One region of the Anoxybacillus sp. ST70 genome, then DNA from elsewhere that is predicted to be linked to it. Evidence: predicted binding sites of a transcription regulator. Region 1 holds the regulator's gene; each other region holds the start of a gene.
The links. Region 1 encodes Rex, which represses fermentation and respiration genes when NADH is low (regulators of the CRP and FNR family bind a similar motif). Its sites were predicted from a motif close to TTGTGAAATATTTCACAA; they were not measured.
Positions count from the first base shown of each region.

Region 2: a site for Rex is predicted at 2,282-2,299, ahead of qoxA (cytochrome aa3 quinol oxidase subunit II). Genes of this name have one in related genera too.
Region 3: a site for Rex is predicted at 5,849-5,866, ahead of ric (iron-sulfur cluster repair di-iron protein). Genes of this name have one in related genera too.

Region 1 covers NZ_JAHZOF010000020.1:2,212-12,187, reverse strand. The annotation lists gene tsaB (tRNA (adenosine(37)-N6)-threonylcarbamoyltransferase complex dimerization subunit type 1 TsaB) at 1-264, shown strand, start outside; gene rimI (ribosomal protein S18-alanine N-acetyltransferase) at 268-711, shown strand; gene tsaD (tRNA (adenosine(37)-N6)-threonylcarbamoyltransferase complex transferase subunit TsaD) at 708-1,721, shown strand; gene K1I43_RS15015 (ABC-F family ATP-binding cassette domain-containing protein) at 1,969-3,864, opposite strand; gene K1I43_RS15010 (redox-sensing transcriptional repressor Rex) at 4,092-4,727, shown strand; gene K1I43_RS15005 (YdiK family protein) at 4,737-4,910, opposite strand; gene K1I43_RS15000 (CPBP family intramembrane glutamic endopeptidase) at 4,907-5,644, opposite strand; gene groES (co-chaperone GroES) at 5,870-6,154, shown strand; gene groL (chaperonin GroEL) at 6,225-7,841, shown strand; gene K1I43_RS14985 (DUF6944 family repetitive protein) at 7,842-8,390, opposite strand; purine riboswitch at 8,517-8,618, shown strand; gene guaA (glutamine-hydrolyzing GMP synthase) at 8,714-9,976, shown strand, end outside.
Region 2 covers NZ_JAHZOF010000008.1:108,418-118,393, forward strand. The annotation lists gene qoxB (cytochrome aa3 quinol oxidase subunit I) at 1-1,300, opposite strand, end outside; gene qoxA (cytochrome aa3 quinol oxidase subunit II) at 1,290-2,261, opposite strand; gene K1I43_RS11605 (aldehyde dehydrogenase) at 2,635-3,984, opposite strand; gene K1I43_RS11610 (ArsR/SmtB family transcription factor) at 4,065-4,367, opposite strand; gene K1I43_RS11615 (DUF2730 family protein) at 4,727-5,209, shown strand; gene gatB (Asp-tRNA(Asn)/Glu-tRNA(Gln) amidotransferase subunit GatB) at 5,249-6,679, opposite strand; gene gatA (Asp-tRNA(Asn)/Glu-tRNA(Gln) amidotransferase subunit GatA) at 6,694-8,151, opposite strand; gene gatC (Asp-tRNA(Asn)/Glu-tRNA(Gln) amidotransferase subunit GatC) at 8,164-8,454, opposite strand; gene K1I43_RS11635 (alanine/glycine:cation symporter family protein) at 8,594-9,976, opposite strand, start outside.
Region 3 covers NZ_JAHZOF010000004.1:168,294-178,269, forward strand. The annotation lists gene K1I43_RS07885 (IclR family transcriptional regulator) at 1-247, opposite strand, end outside; gene K1I43_RS07890 (malate synthase G) at 305-2,488, opposite strand; gene K1I43_RS07895 (TetR/AcrR family transcriptional regulator) at 2,622-3,272, opposite strand; gene K1I43_RS07900 (ABC transporter permease) at 3,284-4,078, opposite strand; gene K1I43_RS07905 (ABC transporter ATP-binding protein) at 4,089-4,961, opposite strand; gene K1I43_RS07910 (cell wall hydrolase) at 5,079-5,666, opposite strand; gene ric (iron-sulfur cluster repair di-iron protein) at 5,931-6,632, shown strand; gene K1I43_RS07920 (MarR family winged helix-turn-helix transcriptional regulator) at 6,819-7,259, shown strand; gene K1I43_RS07925 (DoxX family protein) at 7,316-7,714, shown strand; gene K1I43_RS07930 (pirin family protein) at 7,726-8,430, shown strand; gene K1I43_RS07935 (LacI family DNA-binding transcriptional regulator) at 8,621-9,598, shown strand; gene K1I43_RS07940 (MFS transporter) at 9,620-9,976, opposite strand, start outside.

The sequences.
Region 1 (9,976 bases):
GAGTGGGCAAATGAATTAAAAGCATATAATGAACCGATTTTATTAGTTGGAAACGATAGTTCGCTACATGAAGCAACATTTGTTGAAACGCTAGATCGTGTTCAAGTAGCTCCAGCGACACTTCACAATCCACGTCCAAGTGAGCTCGCGTGGTTAGGAATAAATCGCGAGCCGGAAGACATTCATACATTTGTGCCAAACTATATTCGTTTAGCAGAGGCGGAAGCGAATTGGCTTGCTCGTCAGCAAGAAAGGACGGAATGATAAGTGAATGTTTCTTTTCGGTTTATGACGCTTCAAGATCTCGATCGCATTGTGGAAATCGAACAGCTTTCATTTACGCTCCCATGGAGTCGTTCTTCCTTTTATCAAGAGTTGACAAATAATCGATATGCTCGTTACATTGTGATGGAGCATGATGGACAAATTATTGGTTATTGTGGCATGTGGTTAGTGATGGATGAAGCGCATATTACAAACATTGCGGTGTTGCCGGAATTTCGTGGTAAAAAATTAGGAGAAGCGCTAATGAAACAGGCGATGGCGTTAGCGAGAGAAGAAGGAGCCCAAACGATGACATTGGAAGTGCGGGTGTCGAATACCGTTGCACAATCATTATATCGAAAGCTTGGCTTTTTAAATGGCGGTATTCGTAAGCGATACTATTCAGATAACCAAGAAGATGCATTAGTAATGTGGGTGAAATTATGAGTGAAAAAGATATATTTGTGCTTGGAATTGAGACAAGCTGTGATGAAACAGCAGCTGCCATTGTGAAAAATGGACGTGAAATTGTAGCTAACGTTGTTTCCTCACAAATGGAAAGTCATCAACGATTTGGTGGGGTCGTTCCTGAAATTGCATCGCGTCACCATGTTGAGCAAATCACGCTCGTGTTAGAAGAAACGATGAAGCAGGCAAATATGGATGTTAGCGAAATTGATGCAATTGCGGTAACAGAAGGTCCGGGATTAGTTGGAGCGCTATTGATTGGTGTGAACGCTGCGAAAGCATTAGCTTTTGCGCATCGCATTCCTCTTGTTGGTGTGCATCATATCGCAGGGCATATTTATGCAAATCAACTTGTACAAGAAATGAAATTTCCGCTATTAGCTCTTGTTGTGTCAGGAGGGCATACCGAGCTCATTTATATGAAAGAGCATGGAGTGTTTGAAGTCATTGGTGAGACGCGAGACGATGCGGCTGGGGAAGCGTATGACAAAGTTGCACGCGCGTTACAGTTACCTTATCCGGGAGGTCCTCATATTGATCGTTTGGCCAAACAAGGAAAACCGACCGTTGATTTGCCTCGTGTGTGGTTAGAAGAAGGTTCGTATGATTTTAGTTTTAGTGGATTAAAATCAGCGGTCATTAATACGTTGCACAATGCAAAACAGCGTGGAGAAACAATTTTGCCTGAAGATATGGCAGCAAGTTTTCAGACAAGTGTTGTTGAAGTATTAGTAGGAAAAACGATACAAGCAGCTGCGCATTACGACGTGAAACAAATATTGCTAGCTGGTGGTGTCGCAGCAAATGAAGGATTGCGCACACAATTACAAAAACAAGTTGAGCAATTACCAGAGGTAGAACTTGTCATTCCGCCATTGTCCCTTTGTACAGATAATGCGGCGATGATTGCGGCAGCTGGGACAGTATTATTTCAACAAGGAAAGCGCGCGACCATGGCGTTAAATGCGAATCCAAGTCTACTGTTGTAGTCCGTGTCCCTGTGAACAGGGGCATTTTTTTGTGGATTATTTTATCCATATGTTTGTGGATAATGTGGAAAACGTGTAATATATGTTATTTTATCATAACGAGTTAACCACAAAGAAATAGACAAATTTTTTAATTGTATTGTGGATAATGTGGAAAAGTGCGTGAATAACTTATATTTAGATGTTTTTTCTGTGGATATGTTTGTGTAAAAAGATGAGCTAGTCCACAAATGGAGCTAGCTCATCATTATTGTTGTAAAAGTTCCCATTGTTCGAATAATTCATCGAATTTTTGTTTCAGTTGTTCAATTTTCGCTTGTGTATCTCGGGCTTTTTCATAGTCGTTGTAGCAGGAAGGATCATATAATTGTTGTTCATACGTTGCAATTTGTTGCTCGAGTTGTTCCATTTCTATTTCTAGCTGCTCTATTTTTCGTTTTCGTTGTCTCTCTAATTTTTTTCGTTCTTTTTCTTCTTCATATGAGCGTTTTAGTGACGATGATTCGTCCGTTGTTGTCTCTTGAGCGATTTGTCCAAGTTCGAGTAGCTCTGCTTTTTTCGCCACGTAATAATCGTAGTCCCCTAAATATTCAATGAGACCGTCTGTGGATAACTCGTATATTTTTGTTGCGATTTTGTTAATAAAATAACGGTCGTGAGAAACGAAGATAATTGTTCCTGGGTATTCAATAAGCGCTTGTTCTAGCACTTCTTTGCTGTCTAAATCTAAATGGTTTGTCGGTTCGTCTAACACTAATACGTTGGCTTTTTTCATCATTAGTTTGGCGAGAGCGAGCCGGGCTTTTTCACCGCCGCTTAATGTTTGCACTGGCTTCAATACATCGTCACCAGAAAATAAAAAGTTTCCGAGAATCGTGCGAATTTCTTTTTCCGTCTTTAATCGATCTTCATCCCATAGTTCATCGATGACACGTTTGTTCGATGTTAATTGAGCTTGTTCTTGATCGTAATACCCAATTTGTACATTTGTTCCGTAGCGTAGTTCCCCATGTTTTACAGGGAGTTGCTTAATGATCGTTTTTAAAAGAGTCGATTTTCCAATTCCATTTGGCCCAATAAGTGCGATGCTATCACCGCGAGTGACACGAAATGAGAGGTTTGTTGCGATGATTTGATCATAACCAATGGCTAAATTGGTAGCTGTTAATACGTCATTTCCGCTTGGGCGTTCAATTTCGAAGCGAAACGATGCCGATTTTTCATCACCGAGCGGCTTTTCAATGATATTCATTTTTTCTAGTTGTTTTCTTCTGCTTTGAGCTCGCTTTGTTGTCGATGCACGGGCAATATTTCGTTGAATAAAATCTTTCAATTTTGAAATTTCTTCTTGTTGTTTTTCGTACAGTTTCAATTGTTGTTCAAATTGTTCCGCCCGTTGCTGTAAATAACTTGTATAGTTTCCAGCGTATTTTTTTATTTTTGTGCGTGATAATTCATACACTTGTGTCACGATTTGGTCAAGAAAATAGCGATCGTGTGAGACGATAAGAATGGCCCCATCATAATTTTTTAAATATTGTTCAAGCCATTGCAATGTTTCCATATCTAAATGGTTTGTTGGTTCGTCTAAAATCAACAAATCTGGTTTAGCTAGAAGCAGTTTGCCGAGCGCTAGCCGCGTTCGCTGTCCACCGCTTAACGTGGATACTTTTGTTGTGTAGTCATACTGAGAAAAGCGGAGGCCATGAAGCACAGAACGAATATCGGCTTCATATTGATAGCCACCTTTTTCTTTAAATTCCGTTTGTAAACGGTCGTAATGCTCAAGTAAGCGCTCATAGTCGGCACCGTGCAAGCTCATTTGTTGTTCTAGGTCACGCAATTGTTTTTCCATTTGTTGAAGCGGGGCAAACACATCGAGCATTTCTTCCCAAATGGAGCGATGGGCGTGCAAACCAGTATATTGATCTAAGTAGCCAATTGTTACGTGTTTCGGTTTAATCACTTCCCCTGTGTCATATGACAATTGGCCGGCAATGATTTTTAATAATGTCGATTTTCCTGCACCATTTCTTCCAACTAACGCGATACGGTCTTTTTCTTGTATTTCAAGCTTAATGTCTGATAAAACTTGTTCCGCCCCATATGATTTGGATAGTTGATTTACTTGTAAAATGATCATCATTTTTCACCTCAATCTTCTTTTGATAGTGTAACGTACTTTCTTGATGTTCGGCAACACTAGTGTGCGAATAACAAATTTGACAAAAATAATAATAAAGGGTACAAAGGAAAGACAGAATGAAAAAAATAGTGTATAGTTTAAAAGTGGGGAGAACTTTTCAGACGTATAGGAGAGAAAAATGAAAGCGCTAACTATTTGTGAAAGGAAATGTGGGGGATTGACTCGTGAATAATGAACAACCAAAAATTCCGCAGGCGACCGCAAAGCGACTACCGTTGTATTATCGTTTTTTGAAAAACTTGCATGCATCAGGAAAGCAGCGTGTATCTTCAGCGGAGTTAAGTGAAGCCGTAAAAGTCGATTCAGCAACGATTCGCCGTGATTTTTCATACTTTGGTGCGCTTGGAAAAAAAGGATACGGTTATAATGTAAATTATTTGCTGTCGTTTTTCAGAAAAACGTTGGATCAAGATGAAACGACAGAAGTAGCGTTGTTCGGTGTCGGTAATTTAGGTACGGCATTTTTAAATTACAATTTTAGCAAAAACAATAATACGAAAATTGTGATGGCATTCGATGTAGATCCAGATAAAGTAGGAACGGAAGTAGGAGGAGTGCCTGTTTATCATTTAGATGAATTGGAAGAAAAACTAGGTGGGATTACGGTAGCCATTTTAACCGTTCCAGCCCAAGTTGCCCAACCGATTACCGATCGGCTTGTCCAAAAAGGCATTAAAGGGATTTTAAACTTCACGCCTGCTCGTCTGCATGTACCTGAACACATTCGTGTTCATCATATTGATTTAGCGGTCGAATTGCAGTCACTTGTTTACTTTTTAAAACATTACGGAAATGAGTAAACCTCCCATTTACGAGCGGGAGGTTTTTTTCAATAAAGAACGAATAGCGGTGCCAAAATCTAATGTAGCAATAAGAATAAATAGCATCGTTGTGACGTCCCAAATGCCATCGTCAGCACTATCAACAGCAAAATAAGTGAATAAAATGCCCATCAAAAAGTAAAACAACGGCTCAGACTTCATGAAAACAGCCTCCAAATCACGAATTGCATTTGTTCTGCTTCTTTCATTATCTTTTCAATTTCTTCAGCAAATAACGTTTGAATAGCAACGACAAATGTATTCATCAGTACATGTGCTGCAATAGGGACGAGAATACGCTTTGTTTTCACATATAAGAAAGCAAATACAAATCCCATCGTTGCATAAAGAAGCAAATGTTCAAACTCTAAATGAACGACAGCAAATAAAAGGGAACTGACAGTTGCTGATAAGAAAAAGTTATATTTTTGATACAGCGTTCCAAAAATAATTTTTCGAAAAATGATTTCTTCTAAAATCGGTCCGACGATCGAAGTGACGAGCATAAGCGCTGGTGTTAGTTTCACCATCTCAACAATGCGTCTCGTATTTTCGGACCCCATCTCGACGCCAAATACGTGCATCTCAATATTTGCTGCGATGCCTTGAGCGAAAAGGGCAAGAAAGAACCCGCCAATTCCCCAAAAAATTGACGTTCCGATAGATGCTTGATGGCGATCGTACGAGTATTTCATATCTTCTCTCATGAAATAAAGAACGAAAAGAAAAGCGATCGAGAAGCTAATGACAGCCCAATAACCTGAGGCAATGGATAGAGCGACTTCTTTATTTGATGCGTCAACAAATCCGCTATGTGCAAGCAAAGGAACGCCAATTAAACTAGATAACTGCATGGCGATGTATGTAATAATGACATACCAATATTGCTTTTTCACGTGTTCAACCCCTTTTGACAAAATGAGTACTTTTTCATTTTACCATATTTTTTGTATGAATTTCGAAAGGAAAGACATAATGAAAAAGGGAAAGATTTAGTGAAAAATTTTTAACTTCCTACTTGCAAAATTGAAAAAAGTTCATTAATATAATAAGTGTGTTAGCACTCAATGATGATGAGTGCTAATAACGGAACGAAAATCTAATTAAGGAGGTCGTTTGCCGTGTTGAAGCCACTAGGTGATCGTATTGTCATTGAATTAATTCAAACTGAAGAAAAAACAGCGAGCGGAATTGTTTTACCAGACACAGCGAAAGAAAAACCACAAGAAGGAAAAGTTGTTGCAGTTGGTTCAGGTCGCGTTCTTGACAATGGTGAGCGCGTAGCTCCAGAAGTAAGCGTTGGTGACCGCATCATCTTCTCAAAATATGCGGGTACAGAAGTAAAATATGATGGAAAAGAATACTTAATCTTACGTGAAAGCGACATTTTAGCTGTGATTGGTTAATCGTTCGCCTGATAACATATAAAGCATACAAAAATACTTAACAAAAATTATCATCAAGGGGGTAAGATGTATGGCAAAAGAAATTAAATTCAGCGAAGAAGCTCGTCGTGCGATGTTACGCGGTGTAGATAAATTAGCTGATGCAGTAAAAGTAACATTAGGTCCAAAAGGTCGTAACGTTGTATTAGAGAAAAAATTTGGTTCTCCATTAATTACAAATGACGGTGTAACAATCGCAAAAGAAATCGAATTAGAAGATCCGTTTGAAAATATGGGTGCGAAGCTTGTTGCGGAAGTAGCAAGCAAAACAAACGATGTTGCTGGTGACGGTACAACAACAGCGACTGTATTAGCGCAAGCGATGATTCGTGAAGGATTGAAAAACGTAACAGCTGGTGCGAACCCAATGGGTATTCGCAAAGGTATTGAAAAAGCTGTTGCTGTTGCAGTAGAAGAATTAAAAGCAATCTCTAAACCAATTGAAGGCAAAGACTCAATCGCTCAAGTTGCAGCGATTTCTGCGGCTGACGAAGAAGTTGGTCAATTAATCGCAGAAGCAATGGAACGCGTTGGAAAAGACGGCGTAATTACATTAGAAGAGTCTAAAGGCTTCACAACAGAATTAGATGTTGTGGAAGGTATGCAATTTGACCGTGGTTATGTATCTCCATACATGATTACGGATTCTGACAAAATGGAAGCTGTATTAGAAAATCCATACATCTTAATTACAGATAAAAAAGTTTCAAGCATTCAAGAACTTCTTCCTGTATTAGAACAAGTTGTTCAACAAGGTAAACCATTATTAATCATTGCTGAAGATGTAGAAGGCGAAGCGCTTGCAACATTAGTTGTAAACAAACTTCGCGGTACATTCACAGCAGTTGCAGTAAAAGCGCCTGGCTTCGGTGACCGTCGTAAAGCGATGCTTCAAGATATCGCGATCTTAACAGGCGGTGAAGTCATCACAGAAGAATTAGGTCGTGAATTGAAATCAACAACAATTGCTTCACTTGGTCGTGCAGCGAAAGTTGTTGTAACAAAAGAACATACAACAATTGTTGGTGGCGCTGGTCTTGCAGAAGACATTCAAGCACGCATCAACCAAATCCGCGCTCAATTAGAAGAAACAACTTCTGAATTTGACCGTGAAAAATTACAAGAACGCTTAGCAAAATTAGCTGGTGGCGTTGCGGTTATTAAAGTCGGTGCTGCAACTGAAACTGAATTGAAAGAGCGCAAATTACGCATTGAAGACGCATTGAACGCAACACGTGCGGCAGTTGAAGAAGGTATCGTTGCCGGCGGTGGTACAGCGTTAATGAACGTATACAGCAAAGTTGCGGCTATTGAAGCGGAAGGCGACGAAGCAACTGGTGTGAAAATCGTTCTTCGTGCGATCGAAGAGCCAGTTCGTCAAATCGCACAAAACGCTGGTTTAGAAGGCTCTGTCATCGTAGAGCGCTTAAAAACAGAAAAACCTGGCGTTGGCTTCAACGCAGCAACTGGCGAGTGGGTTGACATGATCGAAGCGGGTATTGTTGACCCAACAAAAGTTACTCGTTCTGCGCTTCAAAACGCAGCATCTGTTGCCGCTATGTTCTTAACAACAGAAGCAGTCGTTGCGGATAAGCCAGAAGAAAATAAAGGCACACCTGGCATGCCTGACATGGGCGGCATGATGTAATCATACAAAGACTACCCCATTGGAAGAGGGGTAGTCTTTTCTTTCTAGTTGACTTAAAAAACAAAGAATAGATCCAATAGCTTGAACCCATGATCCAACGATGCCGAGCGACTGTCCTTCGGTTTTATTTCCTCTTTCTTCATATATACCGCCGATGGCCTGCAAGGCGTTGCCGATCGCTTGAAGTAAATTTCCGATTGGGTTTAGTGCGGATGAATGTTTATCCCCCCAATCATCTGAAAACGAAATAAGTCCCCCTAAGGACTGCAACCAGTTTCCTGTAATTTCTAATCTATTTCCCTCTTTGTTTAGTAGTCCAGCGATAACGGTGATGTTCCCGATAGCTTGAATTTCGTTTCCATATACACCTAATGTATCGGATGTTTCAGCATCTGCCTCTAGGGCGTTTCCTGTTGCTTGCAGCACGTTTCCCCATAAATCAAGAGCAAACTGTTTTTTATCGCTTAAAGAAGGGATGCTTCCGACGGCCGAAGTGACAGTACCTACCGCTTGAATAAATGAACCGATCAGCGCTTTCGGTTGATTCATGTGCATTCTCCTACAATTTTTTGTTCATATATCATATGCAAGCTACATATCGTTGTCAATTGTTAGAAAATTTAATAAAAAAGATGGCATCTTGACCGATGAGGAATAGAGTTGGTAGAATGGACTAAAATTTAAGATGCGCACCTTCGTATATCCTCGATAATATGGTTCGAGAGTCTCTACCGGGACACCGTAAATGACCCGACTACGAAGGCAGTGTTCTATATTGCTAGAATTCTGCCTTCGTTTTTTTATGCGGGGGTATGAATGCTAGCTTTTTTTATTATATGTAGATGGGGTGATTTTGTTTGAGTCAGCAGGAAATGATCGTCGTTTTAGATTTCGGGAGTCAGTATAATCAGTTAATTACACGCCGTATTCGTGAGTTTGGTGTGTACAGTGAGCTGCATCCACATACGATTACAGCGGAGCAAATTCAACAAATGAACGTAAAAGGAATTGTCTTTTCAGGTGGCCCAAATAGTGTATATGACGAACAAGCATTTACGTGCGATCCGGCCATTTTTGAGTTAGGCATTCCGATTTTAGGCATTTGTTATGGAATGCAGTTAATGACGCATCATTTAGGTGGAAAAGTGGAAAAAGCGACCCACCGAGAATATGGAAAAGCAACGATTGCGGTGCAACGCGTCTCTCGACTGTTTAGTGACTTACCGACAGAACAAATTGTTTGGATGAGTCATGGGGATTTAGTGACAAAAACACCGGAAGGGTTCACTGTTGATGCAACAAGCCCATCTTGCCCAATTGCCGCGATGAGTGATGAAACGAGAAAGTTTTACGCCGTTCAGTTTCATCCAGAAGTGCGCCATTCCGTATATGGAAATGAGTTATTAAAACGATTTGTGTTTCATGTTTGTGAGTGCAAAGGCGACTGGACAATGGGAAGTTTTATCGATCACGAAGTTCGTAAAATTCGTGAGCTTGTCGGTGATAAAAAAGTACTTTGCGCTTTAAGTGGCGGTGTTGATTCATCGGTAGCAGCTGTTCTCGTCCATCGTGCTATTGGTGATCAGTTGACGTGTATTTTTGTGGATCACGGCTTACTTCGCAAAGGAGAAGCGGAAAGCGTTATGAAAACGTTCCGTGAAGGCTTCCATATGAACGTCATTAAAGTAGACGCAAAAGAGCGGTTTTTAAATAAATTAAAAGGTGTAAGTGACCCGGAGCAAAAACGGAAAATTATCGGGAATGAGTTTATTTACGTGTTTGACGATGAAGCAGCAAAGTTGGATGGCATTGAGTTTTTAGTACAAGGTACACTTTACACGGATATTATTGAGAGCGGAACGGCAACAGCTCAAACCATTAAATCACATCATAATGTCGGCGGCTTACCTGAAGATATGAAATTTAAATTAATTGAGCCGCTAAACACGCTGTTTAAAGATGAAGTACGTGCTCTTGGTACAGAATTAGGGATTCCGGATGAGATCGTATGGCGTCAGCCGTTCCCAGGACCAGGACTTGGTATTCGGGTGTTAGGTGAAGTGACAGAAGAAAAGTTAAATATCGTTCGTGAATCGGATGCCATTTTGCGTGAAGAAATTAAAAAAGCAGGTCTT
Region 2 (9,976 bases), on a different contig from region 1:
AGTACAACCCTGCAAATACCGCAAACACAACGCCTGGAATTAACACGTAATGGAAGTGCGCGACTAAAAATAGCGTATTGTGATATTGGTAATCTGCAGCCGCCATCGCCAACATGACCCCTGTCACTCCACCGATGACGAAGTTTGGCACGAAAGCGAGCGCCCATAACATCGCAGTTGTAAATTGAATGCGTCCTTTTCGCATCGTAAACAACCAGTTAAAAATTTTCACGCCTGTCGGAACGGCAATTAACATCGTTGTAATCGAGAAAAATGAGTTCACCGCAGGACCTGCATCCATCGTGTAAAAATGGTGCACCCATACGATCATACTTAAAAATGCAATACCAACAATGGAAACGACCATCGATGTATAGCCGAACAACGTTTTTCGTGAAAACGTCGCAATGACTTCAGAGAAAATACCGAACGCCGGCAAAATGACGATATACACTTCTGGGTGGCCCCAAAGCCAAAATAAGTTTGCCCAAAGCATATCGCTTCCGCCTGAAGAAAGCGTAAAGAAATGTGTTCCGTACAAACGGTCAAACGTCATTAACGCTAAGGCAACTGTAAAAATCGGAAATGCCGCGACGATAATAATTGACGTAATGAATGTTGTCCATGTAAACATCGGCATTTTCATCAATGTCATGCCTGGTGCACGCATTTTTAAAATGGTGACAATAAAGTTAATACCGGTCATTAACGTCCCTAATCCTGCAATTTGCAACGCAATCGCATAGTAGTTATTTCCGATGCCTGGGCTAAACTCTTTTCCGGCAAGCGGGAAGTACGACGTCCACCCTGCATCCGGTGAACCGCCGACAACGAACGAAATGTTAAATAACATCGCCCCGCTAAAAAATAGCCAAAAGCTAAGTGCGTTCAACTGCGGAAACGCCACATCGCGCGCTCCAATTTGCAGAGGCACGACGACGTTCATTAAACCAATCAAAAACGGCATCGCCATAAATAAAATCATAATGACGCCATGTGTTGTGAAAATTTCATTGTAATGTTGCGCATCTAAAAAGTTCATTTCTGGGCGCGCCGTTTGCGCCTTCATTAACAACCCGTCAATTCCACCGCGGAAAAACATGAGTACACCTGATAAAATGTACATAATCCCAATTTTTTTATGGTCAACTGTCGTAAGCCATTCGCGCCATAACCAACCCCATTTTTTAAAGTACGTTAATCCAGCGACAATCGCAACGACAGTCAATACAATCGCAATTTGTGAACCGACAAGAAGCGGATCTCCTCCAACAAATATTTCATTCCACTTAATGCCCATGATGTTCACCTCCGCTATCACTCTCTAAAGCTTTTTGTTCCTCATCGTTACAAGTTGATGAGCTTTTGTAGTTATCTTCACGAATAAAAATTTTCCCTTGGTATCCATGCCCGCGATATAATTCTGGATTTGTGTACGTCTTCGAATGCGGATCAGCATGGTTTACCCATTGCAAATGCGTATCGACAAACGTCAATCGTCCTAAATGTGTCGGCAACAACAATTGTTCATATTTTTCTTTCGTTAATTTCGGTGCCGTTTGTTTCACTTCTTCCACCCATTTTTCAAACTCTTGTGGCGTTTGGGCTAACACTTCAAACTGCATATGTGCATACCCTCGTCCGTTAAAGTTTGTATTCCGTCCTTCATACGATCCCGGACGATCTGCAACGACGTATAATTCCGTTTCCATTTTGTTCATCGTATATTTTTGTCCAGCTAGCGCTGGTACCCAAAACGACTGCATCGTAGACGCGGAAGTCATTTTAAATAACACAAGACGACCTGCTGGAATGTTGACGTAGTTTACCGTTTCAATATTTTGTTCAGGGTAGCTAAAAATCCATTTCCAATCCGCTGACGTCACATGAATGACGAGCGGTTTTTCGTCTTCGTACCCTTTCGGCGGTTTTTCTAAATCATATAACGTTCTCATTGTCGGAATCGTTAGTGCGATGACGATCAAAATCGGAATAACGGTCCATACAATTTCAAGCACCGTGCTTCCATGCTCTTCAGGCGGTTCTTCCCCTTGCCGCTCAGGGCGATCCCGATATTTCCATACGATGTAAGCAAACAATGCAAATACAACGACAACAACGAGAAGCATCCACCAAATCGACCAGTTGATTAGTTCTGTAATACTTCTTGCAGCTGGTCCTTGCGGCTGAAACACAACCATCTCACAGCCACCAAGAAGCGGAAGCAATCCCGCTATCAATAAGGCAAACAAACGCTTCATCTGTCTTCACCTCAACAAAATTGTGATTCATTGAACAAAAAAACAAATACAAAACGAGCGAATTTAATTAGCTTTGTAGTATTAACACTATTGAAATGATTTTAACATGTATTGTAAAAATAATTGTGACGAAAAAGGGAAGGAAGAAACTGCATCGCAGGAAAAATAAGCAGCAAATCGATTGACAAAAAGAAAAACACTTTTCTCAATCTCTAAAAACGAGCGAGAAAAGCGCTATCTTTTATATAATACATGGAAATAGAAAAAGAAATCGGTTGTTCATCTGAAATCTTGTCACATTTTCGTTAAATTTTTTTCGAAATTTGTTCAAATTTATCTTCAGAACAAAAAGTGCCTCTTTAGGAACACTTTTTTATTTCAGCAGCTTTCGTACCCACTTGAGCGCATTTGGAAAGTTTGGATAGCGCAACGGGATATCGAATTTCGTTGTTTGTTTTAATACGCTTTTGTAGTGGGTGAACGCATCAAAGCTTGCTTTTCCATGATATGCACCGATGCCGCTTTGTCCGACCCCACCAAACGGCAAATGAGGATTAGCAACATGTACAACCGTATCGTTTATACATCCCCCGCCGAAATGAACTTGCTGTAATATTTGTTGTTGTACGTCACGATCTTCGGTGAACAAATAAAGCGCAAGCGGTTTTTCGTAGTCGTTGATCATTTGAATTGCTTCATCAATCGTTTCAAACGTAAGAATGGGCAAGATAGGGCCGAAAATTTCTTCTTGCATCACAGCATCATCCCATGTTATATCGTCAAGCAATGTCGGTTCAATCCAACGTTGCTCGATGTCGTATGTTCCACCGTGTAAAACTGTACCGTTTGCTAAGAAGCGAACGAGCCGTTCTGTATGTCGCACCGTTACTATACGACTGTACGTATTTTTATCACCGTACAATTGCTCAATATACTGCTTCATTCGCTCAATAAGCAGCGATTTAACAGACGCATGCACGAACACATAATCAGGTGCAATACACGTTTGTCCCGCATTTAAAAACTTCCCCCATACGATCCGCTTCGCAGCCAAGTCGATATGGGCAGAAGCATCGACGATCGCGGGACTTTTCCCACCAAGTTCTAATGTGACAGGCGTCAAATGTTTTGCGGCAGCAGCCATTACCATTTTCCCTACGGACACGCTTCCTGTGAAAAAAATATGGTCAAAAGGCAAGTCAAGTAGCTTTTGACTAACGTCTACACCCCCTTCTACGACAGCCACATATTCCTCTGAAAACGCCTCGGAAACAATCGCTTTCAACAAAGACGACGTCTCAGGTGTATATTCAGACGGCTTGACAATCGCACAATTTCCTGCGGCGATCGCTCCAATGAGCGGACTGATCGCAAGCTGAAATGGATAATTCCATGGCGCAATAATTAAACTGACACCGTATGGCTCTGGATATATGTAACTTTTTGATCCAAAGTGTGTCAATGGCGTCGGTACACGTTGCGGCTTCATCCAATCGCTTAGACGTTTCATTACAAAACGAATCTCTTCATACACGATCCCGATTTCTGTCGTATACGCTTCAAATGGGGATTTATGCAACTCTTTTTTTAACGTGTCGGTGATCGTCTGTTCATACTTTTTTATTGTCTCTTTCAAACGTGTTAATTGCTTTAAGCGAAAATCAAGAGAAAGCGTTTCGCCTGTTTGAAAATAATGCTTTTGTTTTTGAAGTAGCTGCTCCATGTTTCTCCCCCTTATCACACCTCATTTTCAAGTGTTTAAAAACTTAAACATATAAATTGAAAAAGTTGGCCTTTAGTCATCTAAAGGCACTCATTTTCTACAGCTTGAATCAATTCTTTTAATAATTCAACCGCCTTTTCAATTGACAACACATAATATCGTAATGTCCCTTTTTGTTCTACTGACACTAGTCCTTGATCCCGCAAAATTTTTAAATGATGCGAAATCGCTGGACGAGATAAACTTGACCGTTCTGTAATTTCATTGACTGTCAGCTTATCGTGTTCTGCAAGCAACAATACAATATCTTGACGGTGAGGATCGCTTAACGCTTGAAATAACGGTATGCACGATCGAAACACCTCGATCGCCTTTTGTCCCATTCCTCTCTTCCTTTCTTTTGTTTAAAAGTTTAAACATTTGATAAAATCATCATATTCTCTTTTTCTCTGTTTGTCAACTCTTCTTCATCTCTCTAACCGTTCCAAAAGTACCTTTTAGTCTCCCGTTTTTCCGCCACAACATTTCTTGTTTTACTAGCTATAAAGTCATGCAGCGTGAAAGTAATTAGCTTCAATCACTACTTTTTTCTTCTACTTCTTGTCATCGATTCGCCAGCCGTTCTCTACTAAAACATCGTTTAGGAAATGTTCTCTATAAGCAGCTTGACGAAAAAATGAAGTGTTCGCTAGTCATCCGCTGTCGATTCGTGTAAAATGGAAACGAAAAGGAGGTGAACGATATGGTCGAACAGTTGCTTTATGAAATCCTTCACGAAGTAAAAGCAACTCGAGAAAAAGTCGAATCGCTAGAAAAACGAGTGGAAGCAGTGGAGAAAAAGGTGGAATCTCTTGAAAAAGAAGTATCTTCCTTACGCGAACAAGTTCAAGCACTTGACGAAAAAGTTCAAACGCTCGATGGCAAAGTCCTAGCACTTGACGAAAAAATCCAAGCACTCGATGAGAAAGTACAACTGCTTGACGAACGGACACTCGAAACGAAAGCGATTTGCGAAGCGGTTCGTCACGGTCAAGAGGTGCTCGCCGCAAAATACGCTGCACTCGCACTCGATGTCCACAACATGCAAGGAAACATCACCCGCTCAACCAACATACTCGAAGAGAAAGTACTCTCTGCCCTCACTGACCACGAATCGAGCATCCAAGTATTAAACAATCGTGTATTTAAAGTAGAAAGCACCTTGCAAAAGCTTGTTCATCTGTAAGAAAAGCGGCATTGTCCGAGGGACAACGCCGCTTTTTCATTATCGTTTATTTATCTCTTCAAGCAATAGCTTATTCACAAGAGGTGGGTTTGCTTGTCCTTTTGTTGCTTTCATAATTTGACCGACTAAGAAGCCGATCGCACGGTCTTTTCCGTTTTTAAAGTCTTCAATCGATTGTGGATTCGCATCGAGCACTTCCAATACGATTTTGCGCAACGTTGCTTCGTCAGAAATTTGCACAAGCCCTTGTTGTTTGACGATTTGCTCTGGATCGCCACCTTTTTCAACAAGTTCTTTAAAGATTTTCTTCGCAATTTTTGACGAAATCGTACCGTTTTGAATGAGTTTAATCATGCCTGCTAAACTTTCTGGCGTTAACGCAATGTCATGCAATTCTTTTTGTTCTGCGTTTAAATAGGCAGATACTTCAACCATCAGCCAGTTCGATGCAAGCTTCGGATCCGCTCCATTTGCAACCGTTGCTTCAAAGAAATCTGCCATTTCTTTTGTCAATGTTAACACTTTCGCATCGTACTCTGGCAAACCAAGTTCCTCAATGTACCGTTTTTTCCGTGCATCTGGAAGCTCTGGAATCGATGCGCGTACACGCTCTTTCCATTCATCGTCAATATAAAGCATCACTAAATCTGGCTCTGGGAAGTAACGATAGTCTTCTGAACCTTCTTTTGTACGCATTAAAATCGTTGTTTTCGTCGCTTCATCGAAACGGCGCGTTTCTTGTTGGATGACGCCACCAGACAACAAAATTTTCTCTTGACGTTTCGCCTCGTACTCAAGCCCTTGACGAACGAAGTTAAACGAGTTTAAGTTTTTCAATTCTGTTTTTGTGCCGAATTTGTCTGAGCCGATCGGACGAAGGGAAATGTTCGCATCACAACGAAGCGAACCTTCTTCCATTTTACAATCGGATACACCCGTATATTGAATAATCGACTTTAATTTTTCTAAATACGCATACGCTTCTTCAGGTGAACGAATATCTGGTTCTGATACGATTTCAATGAGCGGTGTGCCTTGGCGGTTAAAGTCAACTAACGAATAACCGTCCCCTGTATGCGTCAGCTTTCCTGCATCTTCTTCTAAATGAATGCGCGTAATGCCAATTTTTTTCTTTTTGCCGTTCACTTCAATTTCAATCCAGCCGTTTTGTCCAATCGGTTGGTCGTATTGTGAAATTTGGTACGCTTTCGGATTGTCCGGATAAAAGTAGTTTTTCCGGTCAAATTTCGTTTCCGTCGCGATTTCGCAGTTTAATGCCATCGCGGCTTTCATCGCAAATTCAACTGCTTGCTTGTTTAGCACCGGAAGGACGCCTGGGTACCCTAAGTCAATGACGCTCGTTTGTGTGTTTGGGGGCGCTCCGAATGCATTTGGGCTGCTTGAGAAAATTTTCGATTTCGTTTTCAGCTCGACGTGCACTTCAAGTCCGATGACAATTTCAAAATTCATCACTATTCCCCCCCTTACAACGTTGGTTTTTGTTTATGGTAATCTGTTGCTTGTTCGAACGCATGCGCCACGCGGTAAATTGTGCTTTCGTCAAAATGCTTGCCGATAATTTGTAGACCGACTGGCAACCCGTTGACAAATCCGCACGGCACTGAGATGCCTGGAACACCGGCAAGGTTGACTGGAATTGTTAAAATGTCGTTGGCGTACATCGTTAACGGATCGCTTGTTTTCTCGCCGATTTTAAACGCTGGTGTCGGCGTTGTTGGCCCAATAATGACGTCGTACTTTGCGAAAATGTTTTCGAAATCTTGTTTAATGAGCGTACGCACTTTTTGAGCTTTTTTGTAATATGCATCATAATAGCCGGAGCTTAACGCGAACGTTCCAAGCATAATACGGCGTTTCACTTCGTTACCGAACCCTTCACTGCGCGTTTGCTTGTACATCTCCATTAAGTTTTTCGCATTGTCTGTCCGATAGCCGTAACGAACACCGTCAAAGCGCGCAAGGTTTGCCGATGCTTCAGAAGACGCTAATAAATAGTACGTCGCAAGCGCGTATTTGGAGTGAGGAAGCGATACTTCTTCCCATGTTGCCCCGAGACTTTCTAATACTTTCAGCGCTTGGAAAACGGATTGGTGAACTTCTTCTGATACCCCTTCGCCTACATATTCTTTCGGTACGGCAATTTTTAGCCCTTGAATGTCCCCTGTTAAGGCAGAAACGTAATCTGGTACTTCAACATTGGCTGATGTAGAATCCATCGGATCTAAACCAGAAATGACTTGTAATACATATGCATTATCTTCCACCGTACGTGTAATCGGACCGATTTGGTCAAGTGAAGAGGCAAACGCGACAAGGCCGTAGCGCGATACGCGACCATATGTCGGCTTTAACCCGACGACGCCACAAAACGCAGCTGGTTGGCGAATCGAACCACCTGTATCTGATCCGAGCGCAAACGGCACTTCACCCGCCGCTACCGCCGCAGCCGACCCGCCGCTAGAGCCGCCTGGCACGCGCTCTAAATCCCACGGATTGCGCGTAAGTTGAAACCCAGAGTTTTCTGTCGACGATCCCATCGCAAACTCGTCCATATTTAACTTACCGATCGTTACTGCATCAGCTTGATGTAAACGTTCAACGACTGTAGCATCATAAATCGGATCGAAGTTGTATAAAATTTTACTCGCACACGTTGTGCGCAGCCCTTTTGTCACAATGTTATCTTTAATGCCGATTGGCATCCCGAAAAGTAAGCCAAATTCCTTTTCTGTTGCAAGTTTCTCATCTAACTCTTTTGCTTTCGCACGCGCTTGTTCTTCGTTCAACGTTAAAAACGCTTGTACTTTTTCTTCTACTTCATGAATACGTTTAAACGATTCATCTACTAAATCCGAAACGGAAATCTCTTTTTTATGCAATAAATTGTGCAATTCAGATACACGATAATCGAACAATGACATATTCTTCCCTCCTTACTCTAAAATGGCTGGCACTCGGAATTGTCCGTCTTGATGGTCTGGTGCATTTTTCAATACGTCTTCTAACGGAAGTCCAGCTGTCGGTACATCTTCACGCATCACATTTTTCATATTCAGCACGTGTGATGTTGGCGGAACGTTTTCTGTATCTAACTCGTTTAACTGCTCGGCAAACGTAATAATCGCATCTAATTGCTTCGCAAACATCGCTGCTTCCTCTTCTGTAATCGCTAAGCGCGCCAAATGCGCCACATGCTTGACTTGCTCGATTGAAATTCGTGACATATGTTTCACCTCCGATATTATCGACCTTTCACAATACTATGATGATACCAAACTTTCGCGCAGTGAAGCAACATTTGCCATTCATTTTGTTTACTCATGAATAAACAAAAAAATGAGATGCCCGATTGGACATCTCTCGTTATGACACGCGTTCTTCATCTCGTTTAAAATCATTGACCCAATAGTCCGCGTTTTTAATGCCTAGTTTTGTTGGATCAAACACAGGATCAAGTCCTTGTTCTTTTTGTTCTTCATAATCTTTCAATGCTTGTAACGCTGGTTTTGCCAAAATTAAAATGGCGATTAAGTTTAGCCAAACCATGATACCAAGACCGACATCACCGAGCGCCCATGCTAAGTCTGCTGTTTTTACCGCCCCGTAAAATGTTGCGATTAAAAGCATTATTTTTAATCCCGTCATTAACCACGTTCCGTTTTTCCCACGCATTAAATAAGCGACATTCGTCTCGGCAATGTAATAATACGCCATGATCGTTGTAAATGCGAAGAAAAATAACGCAATCGCAACAAAAGCGGCTCCAAAGCCAGGGAAGATCGTTTCAATCGCAGCTTGTGTATAACCTGGGCCAGGGTTTACCCCTTTTAAGTTTTCAACAATAAATCCACCGCTTGGATTCGCTGTGTTATACATTCCCGTAAATAAAATCATAAACGCTGTAGCTGAACAAACGAGCAGTGTATCGATATATACAGAAAACGCTTGAACGAGCCCTTGTTTCGCTGGATGGGATACTTCAGCAGCGGCCGCTGCATGTGCCCCAGTTCCTTGTCCAGCTTCATTTGAATAAATGCCCCGTTTTACTCCCCATGAAATCGCCATGCCTAAAATACCGCCGAATGCGGAGTCAAACCCTAATGCACTCTTTACAATTAGTGCAAATACCGCTGGCAGCTGTGTAATATTTGCTGCCATAATGATGAGCGCAAGTAAAATGTACGCAAGCGCCATAAAAGGAACGACATATTGCGCTACGGTTGCAATTCGCTTCACCCCACCAAAAATAATGGCACCAAGCAACGCAACAAGCAAAACACCTGTCCATGTCGGACTTAAGCCGAAAGCGTTATTCAATCCCGTCGCGATAGAGTTCGATTGAATGCCCGGCATTAACAATCCAACTGCAATAATTGACGAAATCGCAAATAGCACTGCATACCATTTCCAACCGATCCCCTTTTCGATGTAATACGCAGGGCCACCGCGATATTGCCCATCTTGCTTTACTTTATAAATTTGTGCTAACGTTGACTCAATAAATGCACTTGATGCACCAATAAATGCAATCATCCACATCCAAAATACAGCACCTGGTCCACCGAAAGCGATCGCTGTCGCTGTTCCAGCAATATTTCCTGTTCCTACCCGACCGGAAAGGGCGATCGATAATGCTTGGAACGAAGAAACACCTGCATCGGAGCTTTTCCCTTGAAACATGAGTTTAATCATGTCTTTAAAATGGCGCACTTGTAAAAAGCGGGTAATAATCGAAAATAAAAGACC
Region 3 (9,976 bases), on a different contig from region 1:
CGATCGATTCTAACAACTTTGAACTCATTTCTAGTAGCTTGTAGCCAAGTTTATAGCGCTCTGTTTCTTCATCTTGTTCGACATATCCATACTCAACAAGCGTCGACAACAACCGGTACACCGAGCTTTTATGAATTCCTATTTGTTTTGCGATTTCGGTTACACCCATTCCATGACGTTCATTACTTAAAATATCCATGATTTGCAACGCTCTACTCACTGATTTCACAAACGAATCTTTTTCCATGCTGCTTCCCACCTTTAGCACATAACGAGGGCATTCACATGGAATGCCCTCATCACATTATTGTTTTACATGCGCAAATTTTGCTTTTGCTTCTAAACGGCGGCGATGCAAAATCGGTTCTGTGTAGCCGTTCGGCTGTTCATATCCTTTGAAAACGAGATCACATGCCGCTTGAAAAGCAACGGATTGATCATAGTCAGCTGACATCGGTCGATACAATGGATCATCAGCATTTTGTTCATCTACCACTTTGGCCATTCGCTTCAATGTTTCCAGTACTTGTTCTTTTGTGCAAATTCCATGATGCAACCAGTTCGCAATATGTTGGCTCGAAATACGTAACGTTGCTCGATCTTCCATTAAACCAACATTATGAATATCAGGAACCTTTGAACAACCAACACCTTGGTCAATCCAACGAACAACGTAGCCAAGAATACTTTGGGCATTGTTATCTAGTTCCTGTTGAATTTCCTCAGGCGTCCATGTTGGATGGATTGCGACAGGAATTTGTAATATGTCATCACGATAGTTTTTCACATTTTTCTTCAGCTCATCTTGCACCGCAAATACGTCAACTTTATGATAATGAAGCGCATGTAAAGTCGCTGCAGTCGGTGACGGCACCCACGCTGTGTTTGCCCCTGCTTGCGGATGAGCAATTTTTTGCTTTAGCATCTCCGCCATCATATCAGGCATCGCCCACATTCCTTTGCCAATTTGAGCTCTTCCTTGAAAACCTGTCGCTAACCCAATCGCGACGTTCGATTTTTCGTAGCTTTGTAACCATGTGGCCGACTTCATTTCGTTTTTCCGAATCATCGGACCTGCTTCCATTGACGTATGGATTTCATCGCCTGTACGATCTAAAAAGCCTGTGTTAATGAAAACAATTCGATCTCTTACTTGATAAATGCAATTTTTTAAATTCAACGTTGTCCGACGCTCTTCATCCATCACGCCAATTTTAATTGTATTGCGTTCAAGACCGAGCATGTCTTCCACACGATCAAACAATTCGTTCGCAAATGCTACTTCTTCTGAACCGTGCATTTTCGGCTTTACGATGTAAATGGAACCTTTTCTTGAGTTCACGTATTTTCCGTTACCGAGAAGCGAATGTTTCATAATTAAAGTTGTCACAACGGCATCTAAAATGCCCTCATACACTTCTTCCCCATTTTCAAGCAAAATCGTACTGTTTGTCATTAAATGCCCAACGTTTCGCACAAACATGAGTGAACGACCTGGCAATGTGAGCGTTTCGCCATTTGGTGTCGTATACACGCGATCCGGTTGAAGGGCACGAGTCACTATTTTATTCCCTTTTGTAAAATTCGCTGTTAAATCCCCACGAACTAAGCCAAGCAAATTGCGATAAACAAGCACTTTATCTTCTGCGTCCACCGCTGCAACGGAATCTTCGCAATCCATAATCGTTGTTAAAGCTGACTCTAAATAAACATCTTTAATCCCAGCTGCATCTGTCTGCCCAATCGGATGAGTCCGATCAATTTGTATTTCAATATGCAGACCGTTATTTTTTAACAAAACGGCAGATGGTTGCTCTGGTGAGCCTTGATACCCGACAAATTTCTCACCATCTTGTAATGTTGTCGTTTGTCCATCTTTTACTGTGACAGTTAATGTCCCGTTTACAACAGCATATTGAACGGCATCTTTATGCGAATATTCACGAAGCGGTACCGCTTCATCTAAAAAGGCACGGACGTAAGCAATCACTTTCTCACCGCGTACTGGATTGTATCCTTTTCCTCGCTGTGCACCACCTTCTTCACTAATCACATCTGTCCCATATAGCGCATCGTACAAACTTCCCCAACGAGCATTGGCTGCATTGAGAGCATAACGTGCGTTTGTAATTGGAACAACGAGCTGTGGACCGGCTTGCTTAGCAATTTCATCATCTACATTTTCTGTTGTAATTTCAAAGTCATCAACTTCTGACTCTAAATATCCGATCTCTTGTAAAAACGATTGATATTGTTCAAAATCGAACTGCCCACGATGTTGCTTATGCCACTCATTTATTTTTTCTTGCAGCTCATCACGCTTCGCAAGCAACGCTTTATTTTTCGGTGTCAACTCTTCAATTAGCTGCTCAAAATCGCTCCAAAACTTGCTTGCATCTACCCCGCTATTTGGTAATACTTCATTTGTCATAAAATCATAAAAGATGTTTGCTACTTGCAAACGCCCAACTTGTACATATTCTCCCATCATCATTCCCCTTCCCCTTTTTTGTTGCGTATTACGAAACATAGTTTCAAATTTCTCGAAAATATCATACCACATAAAAACAGAAAATTTCAATAATTTTCTTGCAATGAATAAAGGCGGGAAGATCCCCGCCTCACTTGTAAATCCCATATTTTATAATATTCACATATTCCTCTAACTCTTGCACAAGCAAATTCCCGTGTTGAATTGGATTATATTTTTTATTTTTATACAATTGCATGTACTTATTCGATAATTGTTCAACGATCAACATCGTCATGCGCACGACAGTTTCAGCACATACATCATCACGTAACGTTTCTTTCTGAAGAAGATCTTTTAAAAAAATATGTTGCAATTGAAAATCTTCAGCATATGTTTCGTAATGTTTCGCAAGCAGTTGTTCCATTTCTTTTTTTACCGCTTTTGGTGGATTAGCCACTGCATCGATGACTAGTTGTGTTTCATGCGGATATGTCATAAATATTTGTTGTTTAGTAAGCACAATTTGCTTTATTCGTTCAAAAAAGTCACTACATCTTATTTCGTTTACTGCTTCCATCGTTTTTTCGGTCAACAACTGTTTTGCATAATGAACAACATATAAATATAAATTTTTTTTGCTTTTAAAATAATGAAATAACAATCCCTTTGAAATGCCAGCGCGACTCGTCATCACATCCGTTGATGCATTGTCGTATCCGTTTTGTACAAACTCTTCGATCACGGTTTGAATAATGAGTTTCTTTTTTTCTTCCGGTTGCCTTTCAAACGCTTCGTACAATCAAATCCCCCTCACACGACAATATCTTTCTTTTGATAAATTGCGTATGCTGCAACAATACTTGAAATAATGATCGCAATCATTAAACTTGTATACAATGGATCTATTTGTAAATCATAAATAATCGGTGCTGCATCAACATATTTAAACGGACTCACATATTTTAAGAACGATAAATCTTCAGAAATACTTGACATCATATTCATAAAATAAGTAACAAAGACAAGCCCAAGGGCAAATGATGATGCATTTCTCGTTTTACGCATCATCGTTGATAATAAAAATACTATGGACGCAAACGTAAAGTGAAGGAATACAGTTGCCAACGTCAATAAATAAATCGCTTTTAATGAAACATCGTATTCTTTAGCCATTTGAAAACCAATCAAACTAACAAGCAAAGAAACCACATTTAAAATAAGAATATTCACCACCACAACAAGCCATTTATTCGTTAAAATTTCTCCTCTCGTTACCGGTTTAGCAAGTAAAAATTCAATCGTTTTATCGTTTTCCTCTTTTGCAACGATGTTGGCAGCTAACATCGCTGCATAAACGCTACCAAGTAACGTTGTCATCATATATACCCGAACACCGTAATACCCTGTTAAATCGCCAATGCTTAGTTGATCCATCCCAAACGCCTTAATCATCGCTGGCGGCAATGATTGAAGAAGTTTTGTTACTTCTTTTTGCTGTTCCGCAAACTGTGGGAAAATGCTTAATGTCAAAAACACAAGACCACCAAGTACGATACTCCAAATCATTAAAGATTTTGCATTTCTCTTCCATTCACGTTTAAACATCGTCCATCCCTCACTTTTCGTAATAGTGCATAAACACATCTTCTAAAGATGGCTCGCTAATCGACACATCTTTTATGCGCAAGCTGTACAATAGGGCGATCAGTTCATTCATATCTCCTTTATATAGCATCGTCATTTCATTGCCGTTCATTTCTTTTTTTACAACACCTGCTAAATCAAATGAAGTATATTGCCCTTCTTCAAACACGATCGTCACATGTTTCAAATGGTTTTTCGTTAAATGTTCAATCGTTTCCACTTGAATTAATTTCCCTTCTTTAATAATCGCTACACGATCGCAAAGTTTTTGTACTTCAGAAAGAATGTGCGAGGAGAAGAAAATCGTCACTCCTTTTTTCCGTTCTTCCAAAAGTAGTTCAAAAAATGTATGCTGCATGAGCGGATCTAATCCACCGGTTGGTTCATCTAAAATTAACAATTTCGGCTCATGTAAAAGCGCCTGAACGATACCGACTTTTTTTCGATTTCCAAATGATAAATCTTCAATTTTTTTATAAGTATCTAAATCAAGACGTTCAGCTAACTGTTTCAATCGTCGATCCGACACTTTGTAAAATGATGCCGAATACGTCAATAAGTCGATTACTTTCATATCATCATAGTAATGCACTTCAGAAGGTAAATAGCCGACATGTCTCCGAATTTCTTTTGCATCTTTCACAATATCTTTTCCGAAAATTGTAGCACTACCGCTTGTTGGATAAATAAAATTTAATAATGTGCGAATCGTTGTGCTTTTTCCTGCCCCATTCGGCCCGATAAACCCAAAAATTTCCCCTTCCTCAATTGAAAATGTGACTCGTTCAATTCCTCGATTGTTTTTATACATTTTCGTTAACTGTTTAACATCAACAATGCCCATTATTCCGCCTCCCCGGCATCACTCATTTATTGACTAACAAGTCAATTCCATTATATAGAATTTTGACTGATTAGTCAATAAAGAATAAAAAATAATCCCCCTACACTCGTAGAGGGATTATTTCGCAAATACATGGTTTCCAATGATCACAGTCACTTGTCGTGAGCGGATCCATTCGCTTTTCGCCGTTTTTGGATTATAAAAATATAGCGACCCGCTTCCTAAACCGCGAAAAGCAATGGCTTCTTCGACCGCTCGATATGCTTCACGATCTGCCGGCTTATTAATTTCACCATTTTGTACAGGTGTAAATGCGTAATATCCTCCGGAACGATCATAAATGACTTGGCGAATAGTGTTTGGAAAATTCGGATGATCAACACGATTCAACACCACGGTTGCTACCGCCACTTTTCCTGCAAATGGCTCTCCTTTTGCTTCTGCATGAACAAGACGAGCTAATAAATCTTTATCAGCCTGAGAAATGGGTTGCGGGATGCGTAACGTTTCTCCAACAAATAAAACATCTGTTTGTTTTTGATTGATTCGTTGCAACTCTAGCAATGAAACATTGTAATGTTTTGCAATCGTCCAAAACGTTTCCCCTTGCTTGACATAACGAACTGTCGTTTGCGCAAAAGTTTCAGTTGCTGAGAAAAAGACAGTAGCTACAAACAGAGAAGCAAGTACTAGTAATTTCCTCATGTTATCCCTCCTAGTCTGTTGCTCGCTTACAAGACTAGCAGAGATTTATTAATCTATCATTATCTAATTGTTGGAAAATAGCTCAAATGATATGACGCTCAACATTCCAAAAGATATATGGAAAATGCTTCATTCACACTCCATATTCTAGTTGTCACAACTTTTTCAAAATCGCAATGATCATGTGACAAGCATCACAACAATCAACTAAAAAAAGAGATATGATTACATTGTGATATAAATCCATTTCGGAGGGTGAAAACGATGAAGAAATTATTTACCGCACAATCAACAGTTGGTGAAATTGTAGCTATATTTCCAAAAGCGAGCGATTTGTTTAGAGCATATAAAATTGATTTTTGTTGTGGTGGAAGTCGCTCTTTATCTGATGTGGTCACTGAAAAGCAATTAGATATAGAAACAATTTTAAACAAGCTACAATCAATGTATGAAAAATCGCTTGAAAAGGTAGAAAAAAATTGGTTAGAAGTTTCATATAAAGAGTTAATCGATCACATTATTCAAACACATCATCAATTTTTATTAGAAGAATTGCCTCAACTTACTCCATATGTAACAAAAGTAGCGCGCGTTCATGGTCCAACACAGCCGCACTTAATTCAAGTGCACCAATTGTTTCATGAATTAAAAATTGAGCTAGAGCAACATCTGATGAAGGAAGAAAAAGATGTATTTCCGCTTATTATACAATTTGAAACATCTCCGACGAAAGAAAACGAGCAAATAATGAAACAAGCAATTGAAGAGCTTACAGCTGAGCATGAACGTGCGGGTGATATAATTAAACGCATTCGAGAAGTGACAAACGACTTTACTCTCCCTGTCGACGCTTGCGGAACGTACCGACTAGTGTACAATCGCCTTGAAGCATTGGAGAATGATTTATTTACTCATATTCATTTAGAAAATAACATTTTATTTCCACGTATTCTACACGGAAAATGACATTCAAAAAATATCTTAGAAAACCGCTCTTTATTTAGCTATAGTCATTTACCACAAAAAATTCAAGAAGGTGTCGGAATTACTGACATCTTCTTTCTCTTTGTATCCCAATGACATATTAATCGTTGACAACTTACTTTTCGTAAGTTTATAATTATCTTGAAATCAAGATAAAGGTTGATGCATATGAGCCAAAACGATCAAACATTATCATTAAAACTATTCATTGTCCTTTCTAGAGCACATAAGGCGGTGTCGGAACATGTTAAACATGACATTCAACGTTACGGACTAAATCCAACGGAGTTTGGTGTTCTCGATTTGTTGTATCATAAAGGAGCGCAGCCGATTCAGCAAATCGGTGACAAAATTTTGCTTACAAGTGGAAGCATGACATACGTCATCGACAAACTCGAAGAAAAAGGATATATCGTCCGGCAACGTTGTGAAAAGGACCGCCGCATTACGTACGCTGTCATTACAGAAGAAGCACGAACATTAATGGATCACATTTTCCCACAGCACGCACAAAAAATGTTGGAAATTTTCCAATCTTTATCGACAGATGAAAAAGAAATGGCGATTCACTTGCTCAAAAAGATAGGTCTTTCATTAGCGCCTTTTTAAAGGCCTATCGCGCAACTTTTATCTTGAAATCAAGATATATGAAAGGAGAAATGATTATGATGCACATCGGTATTTTACTCATTCGTCTAGCTGTCGGTTTAACTTTTGTAGGTCATGGCGCTCAAAAATTATTCGGATGGTTTGGAGGATATGGCTTAAAAGGAACGGGAGGATGGCTTGAATCTATTGGACTAAAGCCCGGGGTGACAATGGCTCTCATTGCTGGATTAGCTGAGTTCGTTGGAGGGTTATTGTTTGCGCTTGGGTTGTTCACCCCATTTGCAGCTTTGTTAATCGCCGCAACGATGTTCGTTGCCATTGTAAAAGTACATGCACCAAATGGATTTTGGATTACACAAAACGGATTTGAATACAATCTCATTTTAATTGTGGTTGTCATTGGCGTTGCACTTATTGGCGCAGGCGACTACTCAATTGATGCACTTATCAAATAAGGAGGCGCACCATGATTCACGTATATCCTGCACATGAACGATTTGAATCAAATCACGGTTGGTTGCAAAGTTATTTTAGTTTCTCATTTGCTGAATATTTTGATCGAAAAAATATGAACTTTGGCCCATTACGCGTATTTAATGACGATATAATTGCTCCACAACGCGGATTTGGAGCACATCCTCATCAAGAAATGGAAATCGTTACAGTCGTCTTGAAAGGGCAACTCGAACATCGCGATAATCTTGGCAATCATCGCATCATCTCATTCGGTGAAGTACAACGAATGACGGCCGGAACAGGTATTGTACATTCAGAAATGAATCCGTCTACTACGGAAGAAGTCAATCTTCTACAGCTTTGGTTTTTACCTGAAACGTACGGTCTTACTCCGTCATACGAACAAATTTCATACGATGTTGAAAACATGAAAAATCGCTTATTGCCTATTGTTTCAAAAAAACAAGCCAGTGAGCAAGTTGCCTACATTCACCAAGATCTAACCATGTATTTATCCGATTTAGAAAATAACCAACAACTTACATTCCACCAACAAGAAGGACGCCGGATGTATGTGTTTGTTATTGAGGGAGAACTTGTGTTGAATGATGATACAATTTTACAACGTCGTGATGCCGCTCGTATCACAGATGTCACACAATTGCACATAACAGCGAACATAGACAGCCGTTTTATGCTCATTGACTTACCGTAGTTGCCAGCTTGCCCATGAAAACGGGCAAGCTGATCTTCTTTTGGAAAAGACTTTTTTCATCATTATGCCGCTCGATTTCTGTCAATCCAATATCGTTCTGACTAAAATCCTCCTGAAATATGAAACCTTTTACACCTCCATCAAAAAAGAAGTAAAATATAACTATACGTTGTCAAAAGCAGGTGAAAATATGGCAAATATTCGTGAAATCGCAAAACGTGCAGGCGTTTCTGTTTCAACTGTCTCACGTGTGCTCAATGGGTATCCATATGTCAAAGAAGAAAAACGAAGAGCCGTATGGGATGTGATCCATCAATTAAACTATAAAAAAAACATTAACGCCGTTCACTTGTCGAAAGGAAGAACAAATATTATTGGAGTGATGTTACCGACTATCAATCATCCATATTTCAGCATGATTGTAGAGGGAATTTCCGAAGAAGCATTGCGATACGGATACCATCTTCTCTTTTTTCAAACAAACTATGATATACATAAAGAACAAGAAGCACTTGAAATGTTGCGTGTCAAGCAAATAGATGGCCTCATTATTTGTTCGCATACCATTCGTCTCGAAACAATTGCATCCTATACAAACGACGGTCCAATCGTTTTATGTGAAGATACATCAGAGCCGCATCTGTTTTCCGTGTATATCGACCATTACCACGCCTTTGCGCTTGGAATGGATTACTTAATAAAAAAGGGACATTGCAAAATCGGATATTGTCTCAGTCGACCAACGAGCATCAATAGCCAAAAACGGAAAGCAGCTTATAAAGATGCTCTTCAAAGCATACATGCTCCGATTCGTCCTGATTGGATGTTCCATCATTGTTTACATATGAGCGACGGAAAACGAATTGCATCTACCATTCTCTCTCTCAAAGAAAAACCGACCGCCTTGCTCGTTGCTAGCGATCAAGTTGCTGCAGGGATCGTTTTGTGGGGAAAAACATATGGATTACATGTTCCAAACGATTTAGCCATCGTTAGTTTTGATAATCATCCTATTTCAGAAGCGTTGCATATCACGACAATTGAACTACCTCTTTCGCTTATCGGAAAAAAAGCTTTCCAGATGATATACGATTATTTTACGAATGATAAGACTCAACCAACAAAAGAAAAACTACCCGTCCGCTTGATCGAACGGGCATCTGTATAGTGGCAAACAACAAGCTTGCCACTATGCTTCTTTTGGCAACCAAAATGTCAACACGCCAAACAAAGGAAGAAAGCTACACATAACCATAAGTGTTTTTAGCGTATACACGTCTGCGATTTTGCCAAGTGCAACCGCTCCAAGCGCCCCCATTCCAAATGCGAGACCAACAATTAATCCAGAAGCCATCCCGACATTTCCTGGAAGCAATTCTTGTGCATAAACAACAAAAGTAGCGAAACTAGACGATAAAATAAAGCCTGTGACAAAAACAATTGGCAAAACAAAATGAAGTGGCACATATGGCAAAATGAGTGCAAACGGTGCCGTACCAAGCGTGGATGCAAAAATTAAATTTCGTCTCCCAAATCGATCAGCAAG